One region of the Pseudaeromonas paramecii genome, then DNA from elsewhere that is predicted to be linked to it. Evidence: predicted binding sites of a transcription regulator. Region 1 holds the regulator's gene; the other holds the start of a gene.
What was found. The regulator MetJ, encoded in region 1, represses methionine synthesis genes. The targets are predictions, from matches to a motif close to AGANNTCTAGANNTCT.

Region 1 (9,847 bases):
GTACCCTACCTGCCGGGCAACACCCTGATGCAGGATGTCACCGAGCTGCGGGCGGTGCGGGGGGTGAGCGCCGAGCTATACCGGCGGCTGGAGCCCTATATCTGTGCCCTGCCCACCACCAGCCTGGCGGTGAACGTCAATACTCTGCGGCCCGCCCAGGCGCCCCTGCTGTCTGCCCTGTTCCTGGAGCGGCTGGAGGTGGATGAGGCTCGCAAGCTGATTGAGGAGCGGTCGTCGGACGGTTGGAACACCACCAGCGAGTTTTTGGCCGAGGAGGCCATCACCAACCTCAGTGGCCTGGGGGATAAGCCCAGCAATGTCATCACGATCAAGAGTAATTACTTTGATGCCCTGATCGAATATCGAACCGACGAGCGGCGCCTGCTGATGCGCAGCCTGTTTATGCGGACCGATGCCAACAAGTTGAAAGTGATCCGCCGGCAATACGGAGGGCTGGAGTGAGCGAAATAGTGGTAATTCGGCTGGGCAGCCAGGCCAGGGACCCCATTCCCTGGCTGGTCTGGGATCCGGCGGGGGATGAGGTCATCGCCAGCGGCGTGCTGCCCGGCGCCGCGCACCTGAACCAGCTGCATGAGCGGGCCGGCGGTCGGCCGCTGCATGTGCTGGTGAGCGCCGCCGACCTGGCGTTTCGCCAGGTGACGGTGCCGGGCCGCCTGACCCGTCAGTCCCTCAAGGCGCTGCCCTACCTGCTGGAAGAGGAGCTGGCCTCCGACGTGGACGCCCTGCACCTGGTACTGCTGGAGCAGCAGGGCCAGCAGGTGGATCTGGTGGCGGTGGAAAACAAGCGGATGGACAGCTGGCTGGCGTGGTTGACGGAGACGGGCCTGCAAGCCCGCAGCCTGTTGCCGGATGTGCTCTGTCTGCCCTGGCAGGACGATCGCTGGAGCGCCGTGCCGTTGGAGGGACAGTGGCTGATCCGCCGCAGTGCCAGTGCCGGCATGGTGGTGGAGCCGGACTGGCTGGATCCCCTGCTGGTGCGCATCGATCCGACTCCCAGGATCGCCAGCTATGGCCCTGTGCCGGACGGCGCGCCGGGTGAGTGGCAGGCCGAGCCGCCCGTGCTGGCCATGCAGCTGCTGGCAGCCGGTGTGCTGGGCAACCGGGCCAACCTGCTCACCGGGGCCCATCGCCGGCAACCGGAATGGGCTCGCCTGTGGCAGCCCTGGCGCAAGGTGGCCATCGCCGCCGGCGTCTGCCTGCTGGTGGTGCTGGCCAATCTGGGCAGCGAGCGCTGGCAACTGGCGCAGCAGGAGCAGGCCCTCAAGGTGCAGATCGACGGCGTCTACCGTCAGCTGTTCCCGGCAGACAAGCGGCTCATTGATCCGCGCAGTCAGCTGAAACAGCACCTGGCGGTGCTGGAGGGGGCCGCCGGCCAGCAGGGGCTGCTGCAGATGCTGCAGCAACTGCATCCTGTGCTGGCCAAGTTGCCGGATCTGCGCCCTCTGACCCTGCGCTACGACGGCAAGCAGCAGGAGCTGCGCATGCAGATGTCCGCCGCCGGCTTTGACAGTTTCGAGCGTTTCCGGGCCCAGGTGGCGGATACCTTTGAGGTGAAACCGGCCGAGCTACGCAGCGAGGGCAATCGGGTCACCGGCACCCTGATCCTGAGGAGCAAGTCATGATGCAGACATGGATACAGCGCTGGCAGACCCTGAGCGAGCGGGAACGCCGCCTGCTGCTGCTGGGCGGCGGCGCCCTGCTGCTGGCCATCCTCTACTGGGGGCTGTGGCAGCCCTTCCAGAGTGGTCTGGAGGCGAGTCGCGCGCGGGTGGCCAAGCAACAGGCCACCCTGGCCTGGATGCAGGAGCAGGGGGGGCGGGTGCTCAGCCTGCAGCGCCAGGGCGGCGCCAAAGTGGATCTGTCCGGGTCACTGGAGTCGGTGGTGAACCAGAGCGCCAGCCGGGCCAAGATCACCCTGACCCGCATGCAGTCCCTGTCCGGCCAGGTGCAGGTGGAGATAGAGCGCCTGCCGTTTGATCGCTGGCTGGAGTGGGTGCGTCAGTTGGAGGAGCAGTATGGCGTCACCGTCGCTGCGCTGGAGCTGGCGGCCCTGCCGGAGATCAAGGGCGAGGTGAAGGTGAGACGTTTGGTTCTGGAGCGCCGTTCATGAAGTCATGGTGGTTGGGTGGCCTGCTGAGCCTCTTGTGTTATCTCGGTTTCCTGCTGGCCCAGCTGCCGGCCCAGGCGGTGGTCAATGCCCTGCCGTTGCCGGCGCCCCTGCGGCTTGAGGGGGTGCAGGGTTCCTTGTGGCGTGGCGAAGTGGATCGACTGCGTTGGGGCCCCGAGCAGCTGGATCGTGTCCGCTGGCACCTGCCGGTCACCAGTCTGTTGTGGCTCGCCCCCAGCCTGGAGCTGGAGTTCGGCCGCCGCCAGGGGCTCAACGGCCAGGGGGTGGCCAGCGTTGGCCTGGGGGGGCAGCTGAGCCTGGAGGGCTGGCAAGTCAGCCTGGATGCCGAGGATCTGGTGCCCCGCCTGCCGCTGCCCATCCCATTGCAGGGCAGCGGTCAGCTGCAGTTGAGCCTGCCGGAGGCCAGCCTGACGGCCAAGGGCTGCGAGGCGGTGAAGGGCACCCTGCGCTGGCGTGGCGCCAGCCTGTTGACCCCGGCGGGTGAATTGCCTCTGGGCGAGCCTGTGCTGACCCTAAGCTGCCGTGGCGGCAAGCTCATCGGCAAACTGCAACAAAGCAGCGATAGCCTGAGCCTCAGCGGTGAAGGGGAGTGGGGCTGGGATGGCCGCTACCAGTTCAAGGGCAAGCTGACCCCGGGGCCGGCCATGCCGGCGGACATGCGCAGTACCCTGGCCATGCTGGGACGCCCGGACAGCCGCGGCGTCGTGACCCTTAACGTCAACGGTCGGCTCTGACCGGATTGGCCAGCAGCGCGGGGATCAGGCAGCCGTAATCGCAGATCCCCGGCACGTCGGCCATCACCTGGCGTGGCCGCTGGCTGTCGGGGTTGAGTATCCCCAGCCGGTGGCCGATGCCGAACTCGCCTGCCGCCGCCAGGATGCGGGGCGAGTCATCCACAAACAGGGTGCGGGCCGGGTCGAAGGCCAGCGTCTGCCGCAGTGCCTGCCAACAGCCCTGATCTTCCTTGCTGACACCAAAGCCATGGGTGGAGTAGAGTCCGTCCAGATAACGATCCAGCCCGGTGCGCTTGAGTTTCAGCGCCAGGCTGTCCGGGTGGGCATTGGTAAACAGGTAACAGCGACGGCCGCTCAGCCGCAGGGCCTCCAAGAAAGGACGGGCGTCGGGGCGCCAGCGGATCTTCTCGGCTATCTCCTGCTTGAGGCCGAGGATGTCCAGGCCGAGCGTGTCGCGCCAGTAGTCCAGACAGTACCAGTCGAGGGTGCCGGCCACGGCGGCAAACACAGGATCCAGGGCCGCCCGGGCCTCCTCCAGATCCAGCCCGCGAGCAGCCCCCCAGCGCGCCGGCACCAGCTGCTGCCAGAAGTGGTTGTCGAAGTGCAGATCGATCAGGGTGCCGTCCATGTCCAGCAGGACGGTGTCGATGTGGCGCCAGGCTAACATGGTATTCCTTGTGCAAGTTTGTTTTAATCGCCCCACGGGGCAAGAGGCGGCGATTATATGCCGAACCAGGGTATGAAACAGCACAGAGTCAAACCGGATGTCCTCAAGCGCGAGCTGGTGGCCGAGAGCCGGTTGTTCAAGGTGGAGGCGGTGCACCTGCGCTTCGAAAATGGCGCCGAGCGGGTGTACGAACGCATGGCGGGCGGTCATCGCGGCGGCGTCATGCTGGTGCCTCTGCTGGGGGACGATACCCTGCTGCTGGTGCGTGAATATGCCGCCGGCACCCACAGCTACGAGCTGGGGTTTCCCAAGGGGCTGATCGATGCCGGGGAGACGGCGCCGGAGGCGGGCAACCGCGAGCTGATGGAAGAGACGGGCTACGGTGCCCGTGAGCTGGTGGCCCTGAAGACCCTGAATCTGGTGCCGGAGTTTTTTGCCAGCAGCATGACGGTGCTGCTGGCGAGGGATCTCTATCCCGAGCTGCGGGAAGGGGACGAGCCGGAGCCCTTGGAGCTGGTGACCTGGCCGTTAAGCCGGGCACAGGAGCTGTTGTCGGCGCCGGACTTCAACAATGCCCGCAGCGTGGCCGCCCTGTTGCTGGCGCTGGGTTATCTGCAGGCACAGTCGGCAGGCGAACCGCCGGCCTAGTCGTCGTAGGATTCGATGGGCTTGCCCAGGGCCAGCATGATTTCCTTGGCCTGGGTGGGTATGTCGTCGGGTCTGTCCTTGCGCAGGTCTTCATCGCCCGGTAGGGGCTGGCCGGTGAAGGCATGCAAAAAGGCTTCGCACAGCAGTTCGCTGTTGGTGGCATGACGCAGGTTGTTGACCTGGCGGCGGGTGCGTTCGTCGGTGAGGATCTTCAGCACCTTGGTGGGGATAGAGACGGTGATCTTCTTGACCTGCTCACTCTTCTTGCCGTGCTCGGCATAAGGGCTGACGTAATCGCCGTTCCACTCGGTTTTCATGCTCTACCTGCGGTCGTAAAGGATGGGCAGCAAGTTTAACCCTTATGGTTTGTCGTGGCAATCCATAGGCAAAGCCTTTTAGACGTCTAGAAGTATTGACGGCTTTTTTGCCCTCACGTAAGGTGAGCGCAATGCCGCCAGCCAACGCGAGGAGTGCCATGGCTCAGTTCAAACCTCAGACCCACGCCGTCAAGGCGGGGATCGCCAGCGACGGCCAGCACGGTGCCGTCGTGCCCCCGATTTACCTTTCCACCAACTACACCTTCGCCGGCTACGGCCAGAAGCGGGCCTTCGACTACAGCCGCTCCGGCAATCCCACCCGCCAGACCCTGGCGGAGGCGCTGGCCGCCCTGGAAGGCGGTGCCGGCGCCGTGGTGACCGGCACCGGCATGGGGGCCATCCACCTGGTGGCCACGGCCCTGCTGAATGCCGGCGATCTGCTGATCGCGCCCCATGACTGTTACGGCGGCACCTACCGCCTGTTCCAGCACGTGGCGGCCAAGGGCCACTATCGGGTGCTGTTCGTCGATCAGGGTGACGATGCCGCCTGGCAGGCCGCCTTGGCCCAGGGGCCCAAGCTTATCTGGATCGAGACCCCCTCCAACCCGCTGCTGCGGGTGGTGGACGTGGCCAAGCTGTGCCAGCAGGCTCAGGCGGTGGGCGCCACCGTCGCGGTGGACAACACCTTCCTGACGCCGCTGCAGCAGCAACCCCTGGCCCTGGGGGCGGACATAGTGGTGCACTCCACCACCAAGTACCTCAATGGTCACTCCGATGTGGTGGGGGGCGTGGCCATCGCCAAGACCCCGGAGCTGGCCGAGCAACTGGCCTGGTGGGGCAACTGCCTGGGGCTGACCGGCGGCGCCTTCGATGCCTACCTGACCCTGCGGGGCCTGCGTACCCTGGCGCCCCGACTGCGCACCCACCTGGAGAACGCCCAGCAGGTGCTGGCCTTCCTGCAGACCCAACCCCTGGTCAAGACCCTGTATCATCCCAGCCTGCCCAGTCACCCGGGACACGCGATCGCCTGTCGGCAACAGCAGGGCTTCGGCGCCATGCTGAGCTTCGAGCTGGAGGTGAGCCAACCCCAGCTGGAGGCTTTCCTCGGCGCCCTGGAGCTGTTCTGTCTGGCGGAGTCTCTGGGTGGGGTGGAGAGCCTGGTGGCCCACCCGGCCAGCATGACCCATGCCGGCATGGATCCGGAGGCGCGCAAGGTGGCCGGCATCTCGGATCAGCTGCTGCGCCTGTCCATCGGCATTGAGCATGCGGACGATTTGGTCGAAGATCTGCGGCGCGGCTTCGCCGCCGTGGCGGCGCTGGGCGCCTGATAGTCAACAACTTGCAGTGGTAACGAGGTAACACCATGTCCATCCAGGAAAGCAGCCAGGGCCGTCAGGTCCATAAGTTTGGTGGCAGCAGTCTGGCGGATCCCGCCTGCTATCGGCGGGTCGCCGGCTTGATCGAACAGCAGGCCGGCCTGCATCCGCTGGTGGTGGTCTCCGCCGCCGGCAAGACCACCAACCGGCTGCTGGAGCTGATGGAGCTGGTGGCCAGCGGCGACCATGCCGCCGCCGATGCCCTCGCCGCCCTGCAGGGCTACCAGCAGGGCCTGATCGACGGTCTGCTGGACGGGGAGCGCCGCCAGCGGCTCAGCAGCCAGCTCATGACGGATCTGCAGCAGATCGGTCGGCTGCTGGAGAGCCGGTTGGACAGTTACCAGCGCCACTATGTGCTGGCTCACGGCGAGGTCTGGTCCGCCCGCCTGCTGGCCGCCCTGCTGGAGGAGCGGGGCAATCAGGCCGCCTGGCTGGATGCCCGCGAGTTTCTGCTGGCCGAGGAGGCCGCTCTGGCCCGGGTCGACGTGGCGGTCTCCGGCCAGCGCCTCACCGAACAATTGAGCCGGCTGGGCCAGCAGACCGTGGTGATCACCGGCTTCATCGCCGCCGATGCCCAGGGGCGCACCCTGCTGCTGGGGCGCAACGGTTCCGACTATTCCGCCACCCTGATCGGTGCCCTGGCCGGTGCCGAAGCCACCACCATCTGGAGCGACGTGGCCGGGGTCTACAGTGCCGATCCCCGTCAGGTGAAGGCGGCCCGTCTGCTGGAGCGCCTCTCGCTGGCCGAGGCCAACGAGCTGGCCCGGTTGGGGGCGCCCGTGCTGCACTCCCGCACCCTGCAGCCCTTGCTGGCCAGCAGCCAGCGCCTCAGCCTGCGCTGCAGCTATGACCCGGAGGGGGGCGCCACCCACATACTGCGCAAGCAGGCCCTGGTGAAGGGCGCCCGCATCGTCACCTCGGTGGAGCAGGTGGCCCTCATCGAGCTGAAGATCCTGCCCCAGGTGCCCTATGCCGAGGCAGTGGGGGAGATAGAGGCCCTGCTGGCCCGCCATCAGCTGTCGCCGCTGACCGCCCATCAGCAGGCGGATCGCAAGCTGCTGCGGCTGGCCTACACCTTGGAAACCGTCAGCGGCGCCTTCGCCCTGCTGCAGGACTCCCAGCTCGAAGGCGGCTTCACCGCCCTGAGCCAGCGGGAGGGCTACAGCCTGGTGGGGCTGGTGGGGGCCGGGGTCTGCGACAACGCCGAACAGTGTCACCGCTTCTACCGTCTGCTGGCCGATCAGCCCCTGGAGTTTGTGCAGACCGGCCGGGATGGCCTGAGCCTGGTGGCCCTCATCCGCGAGGTGACCCTGGAACCCTTGCTGCTGGCCCTGCACGAGAGCCTGTTTGATCAGGTGCACAAGGTGGGCCTGGTGCTGTTTGGCAAGGGCAACATCGGCAGCCAGTGGCTGGGGCTGTTTGCCCGGGACAAGGCCCGGCTGGAGGCGGCCCATCCGCTGCAGTTCACCCTCTATGGGGTATTCGACTCCCGCGGCGGTGTCTTGAGCGAGGAGGGGCTGGATCCGGCGCGCCTGCTGGAGCAGTTCGAGCCGCAGGCCTACGACTGGCCGACCCTGCAGCAGCAGCTGGAGCAGCACCCCTTCGATCACCTGGTGGTGCTGGATCTCACCGCCAGCACAGAGCTCAGCCGTCGCTACCCCGAGTTCGCCCAGCTGGGGGCGCACCTCATCACCGCCAACAAGTTTGCCGGCGCGGCCGAGGCCGAGTTCTACCAGAAGGTGAAGCAGAGTTTCGCCGACCACCAGCTCTACTGGGGCTACAACGCCACCGTGGGGGCCGGCCTGCCGGTACAGTCCAGCATCCAGATGCTGCAGCAGTCCGGCGAGAAGGTGCAGGGCATCAGCGGCATCTTCTCCGGCACCCTGAGCTGGCTGTTCCAGCAGTACGACGGCACTGTGCCCTTCTCCACCCTGGTGGAGCGGGCCTGGCAGCGGGGTCTCACCGAGCCGGATCCCCGGGAGGATCTCTCCGGCCAGGACGTGCGGCGCAAGCTGCTGATCCTGGCGCGGGAGGCGGGCTTCGAGCTGGAGCCGGAGCACATCAGCCTCAAGGGGCTGGTGCCGCCGGGCCTCAAGGCGGTGAAGCCGGAACAGTTCATGGAGCGGCTCGGCGAGCTGGACGACATCCTGCTGGATGAGCTGGAGGAGGCCCAGTCCCAGGGCAAGGTACTGCGCTACGTGGCGCGGCTGGAGCGTAACGGCTCGGCGCGGGTGGGGTTGGAGGCGCTGGATCCGCACCATGTGTTTGCCAATCTGCGGCCCTGTGACAATATTTTTGCCATCGAGACCGATTGCTACCGCCTGGCGCCGCTCATCATCCAGGGGCCCGGCGCGGGGCGCGAGGTGACGGCCGCTGCGGTACAGGCGGATCTGTGGCAGGTGTGCCTGGCCTTGTAACCCTTGCGCACCGCGACAAGGGGCGGCCCGGGCAGGAGGGGAGGAGCTATGATCCTGCGCCTGTTGTGTTTGATGCTGCTGTGTCTGGGCGCTCACGCCCGGGCCGCCCTCGATGTACGCCCGGCGCAGTTCAGTCTGGGGGAGGCGGCGGCCTACCTGGAGGATACCCGTGGCGAGCTGAGCTTCGATAAGGTGAGGGCCCTGCCGGCCCTGGCCTTCACCCCGGTGGGCTGGCCCGTGTTCAGCCGGCCCTTCACCCGATCCAGCTACTGGTTTCGAGTGCCGCTGAATAATCCCGATGCCCACTCCCTGACACGGCTGCTCTGGCTGGACGCCCCCTGGCTGCATCGCATCGACGGTTACCTGCTGGCGGCGGATGGGCAGCTGACCCGCTTCATCCTCGGCAATGGCCTGCCGTTTGAGCGGCGCAGCCTGCCGTTGATCCCCCCCAACCAGCGGCTGGTCTTGCCTCCCGGTGACAGCCTGCTCTACCTGCGGGTGCAGACGCCGGATCCCTTCATCGTCTCCCTGAACCTGATGCCGGAGCGGGACTTCCTGCTGGATCAGGGGACGCGCAGCCTGCACACCGGCCTCATCTATGGCGCCATCCTTTGCCTGCTGCTGTTCAACCTGCTGCTGTTTCCTACCGCCGGCGGGCGCTACCAGCTGGCCTACGTGGGGTATCTGGGCAGCTTCTTGCTGATGAACGCCGCCTACAACAACTACACCTTCCCCCTGCTGTTCGCCCAGCATCCGGACTGGCAGGACTGGATGCAGTCCGGCGCCATCTTCGCCTTCTTGATCACCGGCCTGGTGTTTACCCGCTCCTTCCTGGGGCTGGCACAGCGCCACCGCCGGTTGGGCCGGCTGACCCGCCGGCTGATATGGGGGTTGCTGGGGATCGCGCTGCTGTCACCTGTGCTGGGTTATGCCACCCATGTGCACCTGGCCATACTGCTGTCGAGCCTGACCAGCAGCTACTGCTGCCTGGTGGGCTGTTATTCCTGGTGGCGCGGCAACGGCTCCGCCCGTTTCTTCCTGCTGGGGGCGGCCAGCGGCCTGCTGGGCACCCTGGTGACGGCGCTGACCGTCATGGGGGTGTTGCCCTACAGCTACCTGGGCTACAAGGCGCTGGATCTGGGGCTGGTGCTGGATGGGGTGCTCATGTCCCTGGCACTGGCCGACCGGCTCAAGCAGACCCGGGAGGATCAGCTGCGGGCGCAACTGGAGGCCACCACCGACAGCCTCACCGGCCTGTTGAACCGGCGGGCATTTGAAAACCAGGCGGGCGAGCTGCTGGCCCGGGCTCAGCGTGGGGCGCCGCTGGCGGCCTTGGCCCTGGATCTCGACGGCTTCAAACAGCTCAACGACACCCAGGGCCACCTGTGTGGCGATGCCATGCTGCGCCATGTGGCGCGGCTCATCGACGCCCGGCGACGGATCAACGATAGGGCATACCGCCTGGGGGGGGATGAGTTCCTCATCTTGCTGCCGGATACAGACGAAGCCCAGGCCAGTGCCCTGCTGCAGCGCTTGCAA
Region 2 (9,847 bases), on a different contig from region 1:
CTGTGCCGCAGCTCACTGCGTTTGAGTGTCTGATAATCGCAGATGGCAGGCAGCGCCTGCAGGTGGCGTTGCAGCATATGCAGGGCGGCAAAGCTGATGACGGTGGTGTGAAGTTGCTGATCTTGCAGGCCAATATTCAGCGTCTGGGCTGCTCCTTGCTGACCATCCCAAAGGGCCAACGGAATGCCGGCTTCGCTCGCCTGCCCCACTGCCAGATGTAAGCCATCGTGCTGCTGCAGGGTTTTTAACAGTGCGGCGGCCGAGGCTGGCAGTGGGCCGTAGTGGGCGCTGAGCCTGGGTAACACTGGGGCTAGCTGTCGCAGTAGCAAACCCTGACTGGCATCCTCATGCAGCACCAGCGGTTGGTTATCCAACAGCCGCTGAAGATCCGTCGCCATCTGCCAATCACCTTGTCCTACCTGATACGGCGCTAGAATTGGCAACAGTTGCTGCTCTGCCAGGGCAAAGTCGGTGTCATCGGCCTGCTGACTGATGAGCTTTATTTCGATCAGCGGCATGGAGGAGCGGTAGCCCAACACGATATGGGTCGGCCAGCTGAGATTGTCCAGTTGATCGCTCAGGGCCGACTCGGAGACACCGAAGGTGAAGTAGCGACGCACCTCGGTCCTCTGGCTCTGCTCCCCGGTCGCCAGCCTGGGCAGTATCTGCTCATCGACCATGCGGAAAAACTCGTTCGGCACGCCTGGAGTAAAGAAACAACGTGCCCGGTCGATCTGGAGCTCAAAGCCGCAGGCCGTGCCGATGGGATTATCTAGTTTGCTAGCCCCTGTGGGCAGCATCGCCTGCTTGCGGTTACTGGTGGGCATGGGGCGGCCACGGCTGGCGTAGCGTGCCTCGAGTTGATCCAGCCAGGCGGTATCCAATGCCAAGCCGACGCCGGCAGCCAGAGCCGCTGCCTCTGTGGTCTTGTCGTCTGAGGTGGGGCCCAATCCGCCATTGACGATGATGATGTCAGCCTGCTGGCTGCGCTCCTTAAGGATGGCTACCAGATGCGTCAGGTCATCCCCCACCGTCTGGCGACGCTGGACCTGCATTCCTTTATCCAGCAGTCGCTGGCATAGCCAGGCGGCATTGCTGTCGACGATGAAGCCGGTCAGCACCTCATCGCCTGTGGTGATAATTTCGATATGCATGAAGGCTATCTCAAATGCCAAGCCAGAGGGTTCGGCTACGTTAGCACGACCCCCGCTCAGGCGCACAGTGGGCGCTTATGGATGTTACTGTTTGAGATTACTGGTGTAATCGATATAGAAGCTGATCCGAGTGCGCGGGTTCAGGTATTCGAACACAGGTTCCGGTAATCGACTTGGGGCAATGACCTTGCCGATACTCAGCCCGGCATCCTCCAGATCTATGATCGCCGCCTCTTGGCGTGGGATCATGGGGTCGTACAGTAGCACGCTGGGATAGAGCAGGCGCTTGGGGTTGACCGACATCACCAGGCCCACCTGGCCATTGGAAAGCTGCACCACGCTGCCGGGAGGATAGATGCCCAGCTGTTTGACCAGCAGCCCTATGTAGTCCTTGTTGAGTTGCTTGGTTCTGTGCTTGAACAGATAAGACAGCACCACGTGGGGCACCCGGGCCTGACTCTTTTGTTGCGGGTGGCAGAGGGAGTCGTATTCATCCACCATCGAGAGCATCTGGGTCAGCTTGCCCAGTTTGTCGGCTTTCACTTGCTCCGGGTAGCCGGAGCCATCCAGTCGCTCATGGTGTTGATAGACCAGCGTCTTGATTTCTGGGTTGCAGTCTTTGACCAGATCCAGCAAATCCCGGCTGTAGCGCGGGTGCTGGCGCATCAGGTTTTCCTCGGGCTTGGTGAGCGGCTCCATCTTGCGCAGTATCTGACTGGGGATCTTCACCTTGCCGATATCGTGGAAGATGGCCCCCATACCCAACACCTTAATCTCCTGCTCGTTGAAGCCGGCCTCCTTGCCCAGCATCATGGCCAGGATCGCCACGTTGAGGGAGTGATAGTAAATCGACTCCCCTTCCGGCATGTCGGACATCAGGTGCAGCACCATCTCATCGGCATTGAGCAGCTTGCTCACCATGTCGTCCACCAGCTCCTGAGCCTCCTGCATGGCGGTCAAGGGGCGGTTTTGCAACTTGTTGATCAAGCTGCGCATCTGGGTGAGCGAGCGTTCGAACGCCTTCTCGCTGCGCTGCAGGCTGCGGCGGTATTGCTTGAGCTGCTCTATGCGATGGGCCTTATCGGCGCGCAGCCGGGCATCCAGATCCGCGACCTCATCATGGTTGATGGCGGGTTCGGCCAGCTGGATCTCGCTGCTCATGGGTTTGGGCGGCGTGTCGGACTTATCCGGAAAGATGACCACCTGTTTGAGGCCCAGGCTGCGGATAAGATCTATCTGTTCCTGCGATTTAATCAGGAAGCTGGAGAAGAGAAAGGGGTGATCCTTCCAGTTAACCGGCAATTTTACGTAGTTGCCAATCTGGAGCCGATCAATGGAGATCTTTATGCCTGCCATCAAGTTACCGCTTTGAAGTGTCAGCGCTAATGCTAGTCAAAGGGGGGAGGGAAAGGAAGTGCCAGTGTGCGTGTGGTGACAATGGATGACAGTGACCGCCCCTTGGTGTAGATTTCTAGATGTCCAGACGTTTTTACCGTTATCTTGAGGGAGTGAGCCATGCCGATTCGCATTCCGGATAAGCTGCCGGCAGCCGGGGTTCTCAGTGAAGAGAATATTTTTGTCATGACCGAGACGCGGGCCGTTCATCAGGACATACGCCCCCTGCGGGTGTTGCTGCTGAACCTGATGCCCAAGAAGATCGAGACAGAAATCCAGCTGATGCGCATGCTCTCCAACTCTCCGCTGCAGGTGAACGTCGACCTGTTGCGCATCGACAATCGCGAGTCAAAGAACACCCCCATTACGCACCTGGAGACCTTTTATCAGGATTTCGCCCAGGTGAAGCAGAACAAGTATGACGGTCTCATCATCACGGGGGCGCCCCTCGGGCTGGTGCAGTTTGATGATGTGGTCTACTGGGACACCCTGGTGGAGATCATCGAGTGGTCACGCCACCATGTCACCTCGACCCTGTTTCTGTGCTGGGCCGCCCAGGCGGCGCTCAAGGTGTTTTATGGCCTGGAGAAGCAGACCCGGGATGCCAAACTGTCCGGTGTCTACGAGCATCGCCGCCTGGTGGCCCTGGATCCGCTGGTGCGCGGCTTCGACGATCGCTTTCTGGCGCCGCACTCCCGTTACGCCAGCTTTGAAGGGAATTTTATCCGTGCCAACACCGATCTGCAGATCTTCGCCGAGTCTGATGAGGCGGGTGTTTATCTGGCGGTGAGCCCGGATTGCCGCCAGGTCTACGTCACCGGCCATCCCGAATACGATGCCGATACCCTGCACAACGAATACCAGCGGGATGTGGGGCTAGGGTTGGCGCCGGCCATGCCGGTCAATTATTACCCCAACAACGATGCCAGCCAGACACCGCACTCCAGCTGGCGTAGCCATGGGCACCTGTTGTTTGCCAACTGGTTGAATTACTACGTCTATCAGTTGACGCCGTTCGACCTGGGGACGCTTAGCTAGTCTGGCCAGCCATAACGGGCCAGATCCAGCGGGCAGTCTGCCGCGGCGGGTACCCCTTCTGCCTGCAGCAGGGCCAATTGTCGTTGCAGGTCTTCGCCCTGCAGCGAGCAGAGGCCAAAACGATTGATGACCCTGTGCCACGGCAGGCGGCTGCCTTCGGGCAAGCGGCACAAGAGGCCGCCGACCTGGCGGGCGGCACGGGGGGAGCCGGCCAGGCGGGCCACCTGGCCATAGGTGGTGACGCGCCCGTAGGGAATGGCCGCCACCACCTGATAGACCCGCTGGGCAAAGCCCATGGGCGGGTGAGAGGGAGGGATTGACATGGACATCTTGCTATCATGCACACAATGTCAGCCATCCTGACAGTGGAGCGCCTGGCTTGTCCAGCCGCGGTGCTCTAGACCAATACGCATCCTCGGTTCCAGGACGGAGCCGGGCATCCAGCAGTAAAAGAGGATTATCCAAGTGCCTACGACCCAACCGGCAACGTCCACCCAGACCCAGCTTACCCACTGTCTGCAACAGCGCATCCTGCTGATCGACGGCGGCATGGGCACCATGATCCAGAGCTACGGGTTGCAGGAAGCGGACTACCGGGGCGAGCGCTTCGCCCACTGGCCCAGCGATCTCAAGGGCAACAATGACCTGCTGGTACTGACCAAGCCCCAGGTGATCCGCGAGATCCACGAGGCCTATCTGGCCGCCGGCGCCGATATTCTCGAGACCAACAGCTTCAACGCCACCCGCATCGCCATGGCCGACTATCACATGGAGGATCTCAGCGCCGAGATCAACCGGGAGGCGGCGCGGCTGGCCCGCCAGGTGGCGGATGAGTGGACCGCCAAGGACCCGGCCAAGCCGCGCTTTGTCGCCGGCATCCTGGGCCCCACCAACCGCACCTGTTCCATTTCGCCGGATGTGAACGATCCCGGCGCGCGCAACGTCACCTATGACGAACTGGTGGCCGCCTACATGGAGTCTACCCATGCGCTGATCGAAGGCGGGGCTCACCTCATCATGATCGAGACCATCTTCGATACCCTTAACGCCAAGGCCGCGGTGTTTGCGGTGGAGAGCGTGTTCGATGAGCTGGGGCTGCGTCTGCCGGTGATGATCTCCGGTACCATCACCGATGCCTCCGGCCGTACCCTGTCCGGCCAGACCACCGAGGCCTTTTACAACTCGCTGCGCCACGCCCAGCCACTCTCGTTCGGCCTCAACTGTGCCCTGGGCCCCAAGGAGCTGCGCCAGTACGTGGAGGAGCTTGCTCGCATCAGCGAGACCTATGTGTCGGTGCACCCCAATGCCGGCCTGCCCAACGCCTTCGGTGGCTACGATCTGGAAGCCGACGAGATGGCGGTGCATATCCGCGAGTGGGCCGAGGCGGGTTTCCTCAACCTGGTGGGGGGCTGCTGCGGCACCACACCGGCCCATATCGCCGCCATGGCACAGGCGGTGGCCGGCTGTGCGCCACGCCCGCTGCCGGAGCTGCCGGTGGCCTGTCGTCTGGCCGGCCTGGAGCCCTTGACTATCAGCGCCGACTCCATGTTTATCAACGTGGGGGAGCGCACCAACGTCACCGGTTCGGCCAAGTTCAAGCGGCTGATCAAGGAAGAGAATTACGACGAGGCGCTGGACATCGCCCGTCAGCAGGTGGAAAACGGCGCCCAGATCATCGACATCAACATGGACGAAGGCATGCTGGATGCTGAGGCCTGCATGGTGCGCTTCTTGAACCTCATCGCCTCCGAGCCGGACATCTGCAAGGTGCCCATCATGGTGGACTCCTCCAAGTGGGAGGTGATGGAAGCCGGGCTCAAGTGCATTCAGGGCAAGCCCATCGTCAACTCCATCTCCATGAAGGAGGGGGTGGAGAAGTTTATCGCCCAGGCCAAGCTCATTCGCCGTTATGGCGCCGCCGTCATCGTCATGGCCTTTGACGAACAGGGGCAGGCCGATACCCGGGCGCGCAAGTTCGAGATCTGTCAGCGGGCCTACCGCATCCTGGTGGATCAGGTGGGTTTCCCACCGGAAGACATCATCTTCGATCCCAACATCTTCGCGGTGGCAACCGGCATCGACGAACACAACAACTACGCCATGGACTTCATCGAAGCGGTGAAGGACATCAAGGAACACCTGCCTCACGCCATGATCTCCGGTGGTGTCTCCAACGTCTCCTTCTCGTTCCGCGGCAACGAGCCGGTGCGCGAGGCGATCCACTCTGTGTTCCTCTACTATGCCATTCAGAACGGCATGGACATGGGCATCGTCAACGCCGGTCAATTGGCCATCTACGAGGACATCCCGGCCGAGCTTAAGGCCAAGGTGGAGGCGGTGGTGCGCAACACCCACCCCGGCGCCACCGAGGAGCTGCTGGCCATTGCCGAGCAGTACCGTGGCGGAGGTGCCCAGCAGGTGGTGGATCCGAAGGAGCAGGAGTGGCGCAGCTGGCCGGTGGCCAAGCGGCTGGAGCATGCCCTGGTCAAGGGCATTACCGACTTCATCGACGAGGACACCGAAGAGGCGCGTGCCCAGTCGGCGCGGCCCATCGAGGTGATCGAAGGGCCGCTGATGGCCGGCATGAACGTGGTGGGCGATCTGTTTGGCGCCGGCAAGATGTTCCTGCCCCAGGTGGTGAAGTCGGCGCGGGTGATGAAGCGGGCCGTAGCCTACCTGCAGCCCTATATCGAGCAGGAAAAATCCGGCGGCCAGAGCAATGGCAAGATCGTCATGGCCACGGTGAAGGGCGACGTGCACGACATCGGCAAGAACATCGTCGGCGTGGTGCTGCAGTGCAATAACTTCGAGATCATCGATCTGGGCGTCATGGTGCCCTGCGAGAAGATCCTGCAGACCGCCCGGGAGCAAAACGCCGACATGATTGGCCTCTCCGGCCTCATCACGCCCTCGCTGGACGAGATGGTGCACGTGGCCAAGGAGATGCAGCGCCAGGGCTTCACCATACCGCTGCTCATCGGCGGCGCCACCACCTCCAAGGCCCATACCGCGGTGAAGATAGAGCAGAACTACCAAGAGCCTGTGGTCTATGTCTCCAATGCCAGCCGGGCGGTGGGCGTGGCCCAGAGCCTGCTGTCGACCGAGCTCAAGCCGGCCTTTGCCGAGCGGCTCAGCCGCGAGTACGAGACGGTGCGGGAGCAGCATGCCCGCAAGCAACCGCGCACCAAGGCGGTGTCGCTGGCCGAGGCCCGCGCCAATGGCTGGTCCTGCGACTGGAGTGCCTACCAGCCGCCCAAGCCGGCCCAACCCGGCATCCATGTGCTGCGCAAGGTAGCCATTGCCACCCTGCGTAACTACATCGACTGGACTCCCTTCTTCCTCAGCTGGGAGCTGGCGGGCAAGTTCCCGCGCATCCTGGAGGATGAGGTGGTGGGCGAGGAGGCCAAGCGCCTGTATGCCGATGCCAATGCCATGCTGGATCGCCTGGAGGGCAGCGGCGAGGTGGAGGTGACCGGTATGCTGGGGCTGTTCCCGGCCAACCGGGTCGGCGATGACATCGAGGTCTACACCGACGAGTCGCGAAGCGAGGTCAAACAGGTGCTGCGCGGTCTGCGCCAGCAGACCGACAAGGTGAGCCAGGCCCGGGATGGCAAGGTGTTCCCCAACTACTGCCTCTCCGACTTTGTGGCGCCCAAGGAGAGCGGCGTCGCCGACTGGATCGGCGCCTTCGCGGTGAGCGGCGGCTTTGGTGAGAGCGAGATCGCGGAAGGCTACAAGGCGGCGGGGGATGACTACAATGCCATCTTGCTGCAGGCGGTGTGCGATCGTCTGGCCGAAGCCTTTGCCGAGTACCTGCATGAGCGGGTGCGCAAGGAGTTCTGGGGGTATGCCCCGGACGAGGCACTGACCAACGAGGAGCTGATCCGCGAGAACTACCGTGGCATCCGTCCGGCACCCGGTTATCCGGCCTGCCCCGAGCACACCGAGAAAGGCACCCTGTGGCAACTGCTGGGGGTGGAGGAGGCCATCGGCATGCAGCTGACCGAATCCTATGCCATGTGGCCGGCGGCGGCGGTCTCCGGCTGGTACTTCAGCCACCCGGAAGCCAAATACTTCGCCGTGGCGGGGATCCAGCCCGATCAGGTCAAGGATTATGCCGAGCGCAAGGGCATGACGGTGGAAGAGGCGGAACGCTGGTTGGCGCCCAATCTGGGCTACCAGCCGGAATAAAATCCGAGGGCGCCGCTGGCGCCCTTTTTGTTAGCTGGCCCGCAAAGCCGGGTTGCCACGGCTGGTTTTGTGATGGGGCCCGGCCATAATGCCAGCCCCGCCGTATTGGAGATGCCCCATGTCACTGCGTTGCCTTGCCCTCTTGTTGAGCTGTTTGACCCTGCCCGCCCTGCAGGCCACCGAAGTCGCTCCGCCCACTGCCGAGCAGGAGTACCATGCCCTGGCGAGCCGTTTCGTGGATCTCTCCTTGCACCAGTCACCCCTGGCCTATCTGAGCCTGGTGACCGAGCCCGTGCTGCGGGATGGCGGTGATGGTCAGTACCAGCACCTGGCCGCGCTGCTCAAGCCCAGGGTGCCGGCGGATCCGGTGGCCACCCTGCTCTATGCCGGCTTGCTCAGTGCCCAGGCCCACAAACCCTTGATGCGATTGTCGCCGGATGGCCAGCTGAACCAGGCCCAGTTGGATAACTGGCCCGCCCTGATGGCCGATCCCTTGCTCAAGGAGTCCTTCGGTCTGCTGGATACCCTGTGCCAGCAGCAGAACCTGCAGGCCTGCCTGTCCTGGTTTCAGGCCTTGAACGAACAGGGGGTGCCTGTGATGGTGGGGCAGGATGAGGCGGCCCGACAGACGTTTTTGCGCAGCATGGCTGCACCGGAGGCCCAGGTGCGGCGGGTGGCGATCCTGAATTACGCCCAACAGGCCTCGCCGAGCCTGGCCCGCTTCATCGCCAGCCTGTATGAGCGGGGACTGTTGCCGCTGCCACCGGAGATGGCCAAGGCGCTGGGCTTTGAGCGGGATGCGGCCAAGGCGGCTCAGTGGCAAAGCAAGGCCGAGCAGCTGATGGCGCAGTGAGACAAGGCGGCTGGAAAAAAGAACAGCCGTCCTAGGACGGCTGGCGAAAGAGGAATGATGGGTCATTCAACGTGGGTGGAGCGAATGGCCCGGAATTCAGTGCCAAGTCCCGACCAGCTCCTGATGGTCGGAAGCGCGGATCACCGCGGCTGAAAACGAGGCAATCATCAGTATTTTTGCGTTTTCGTTCAATACCCAACAATAAATTCCCCGCCTTTGCTTTTTTTTGTTTAATCTTGGTGCCGATATTTTATCGTTTGTTTATTTATGAGGCTGAAAAGTGGCCGCTCATTATCAGATCGATGATCTGGACCGCAAGATACTGACTGCCCTGGTGGACAATGCCCGGACGCCCTATGCCGAGCTGGCCAAACTCAATGGCGTCAGCCCGGCTACCATCCATGTACGGGTGGAGAAGCTCAGGCAGGCCGGCATCATCACGGGTGCCCAGATCACATTGGATCCTCAGTCCTTGGGCTTCGACGTCTGCTGTTTCATCGGCATCAACCTCAAGAGCGCCAAGGACTATGGTCGGGCTATCGAGCAGTTGCATCGCCTGCCGGAGGTGACGGAGGCTCATTACACCACAGGGCACTACAACATCTTCATCAAGGTGCGTACCCGCTCCATCGACGAGCTGCACCAGCTGCTGATCAACCGCATCCAGTCCATCGACGAGATCCAGTCCACCGAGACCCTGATCTCCCTCAGTAGCCCCATCCAACGGCAAATCTCGTTATAGCGCCGACGGCGCCATCTGCCTGCCGAATCTTTTTTGCCCGACGGGTATAGGCCCATACGGGCCAGATTCAGTTATCCCATTGCTGAACAAGAATTACCTGTCTTGAGGCAAAAACTGAAAGCGCTTTCAAGTCTTTGCCTCTGCTTAAGGTCACAAAAAAAGGTCAGCCTAGGTTAAGGGATGCTAAGCCGATGCAATTTACTCGTTAGGTCACAAATTACCTGTGTTGTCGCTCTTTATATTCCGCGCCAAGCGTGCTGCGTCAGTGGTCTTCGCTGCATAAACGAGGGTCGCCAAGGTTGTTGGCGACGTTCCGATAACAAACCGGCGTTGTTTTGGAATATGACTAACAAGGGAAATAGTATGGACTTACGATTTAAACGGCTCGCGCTGCTGGTGATGCCCAGTGTCGTTGCTCTTAGCATGAGTGGCTGTGTCTTCGACTCTGATGATTCCACCACCAGCTCTGACGGC

Region 2: the regulator MetJ is predicted to act here: its motif matches at 2,628-2,643, upstream of metA (homoserine O-acetyltransferase MetA).

Annotation. Positions count from the first base shown of each region.
Region 1 covers NZ_BAABFC010000021.1:9,927-19,773, forward strand. The annotation lists gene gspK (type II secretion system minor pseudopilin GspK) at 1-462, shown strand, start outside; gene gspL (type II secretion system protein GspL) at 459-1,643, shown strand; gene gspM (type II secretion system protein GspM) at 1,640-2,131, shown strand; gene ABD847_RS14025 (type II secretion system protein N) at 2,128-2,883, shown strand; gene yrfG (GMP/IMP nucleotidase) at 2,867-3,550, opposite strand; gene nudE (ADP compounds hydrolase NudE) at 3,623-4,198, shown strand; gene metJ (met regulon transcriptional regulator MetJ) at 4,195-4,515, opposite strand; gene metB (cystathionine gamma-synthase) at 4,674-5,843, shown strand; gene ABD847_RS14050 (bifunctional aspartate kinase/homoserine dehydrogenase II) at 5,879-8,308, shown strand; gene ABD847_RS14055 (sensor domain-containing diguanylate cyclase) at 8,357-9,847, shown strand, end outside.
Region 2 covers NZ_BAABFC010000011.1:50,969-60,815, reverse strand. The annotation lists gene ABD847_RS08555 (CinA family nicotinamide mononucleotide deamidase-related protein) at 1-1,154, opposite strand, end outside; gene ABD847_RS08550 (HD-GYP domain-containing protein) at 1,239-2,510, opposite strand; gene metA (homoserine O-acetyltransferase MetA) at 2,670-3,587, shown strand; gene ABD847_RS08540 (MGMT family protein) at 3,584-3,910, opposite strand; gene metH (methionine synthase) at 4,053-7,778, shown strand; gene ABD847_RS08530 (hypothetical protein) at 7,897-8,631, shown strand; gene asnC (transcriptional regulator AsnC) at 8,912-9,373, shown strand; gene pulA (pullulanase-type alpha-1,6-glucosidase) at 9,737-9,847, shown strand, end outside.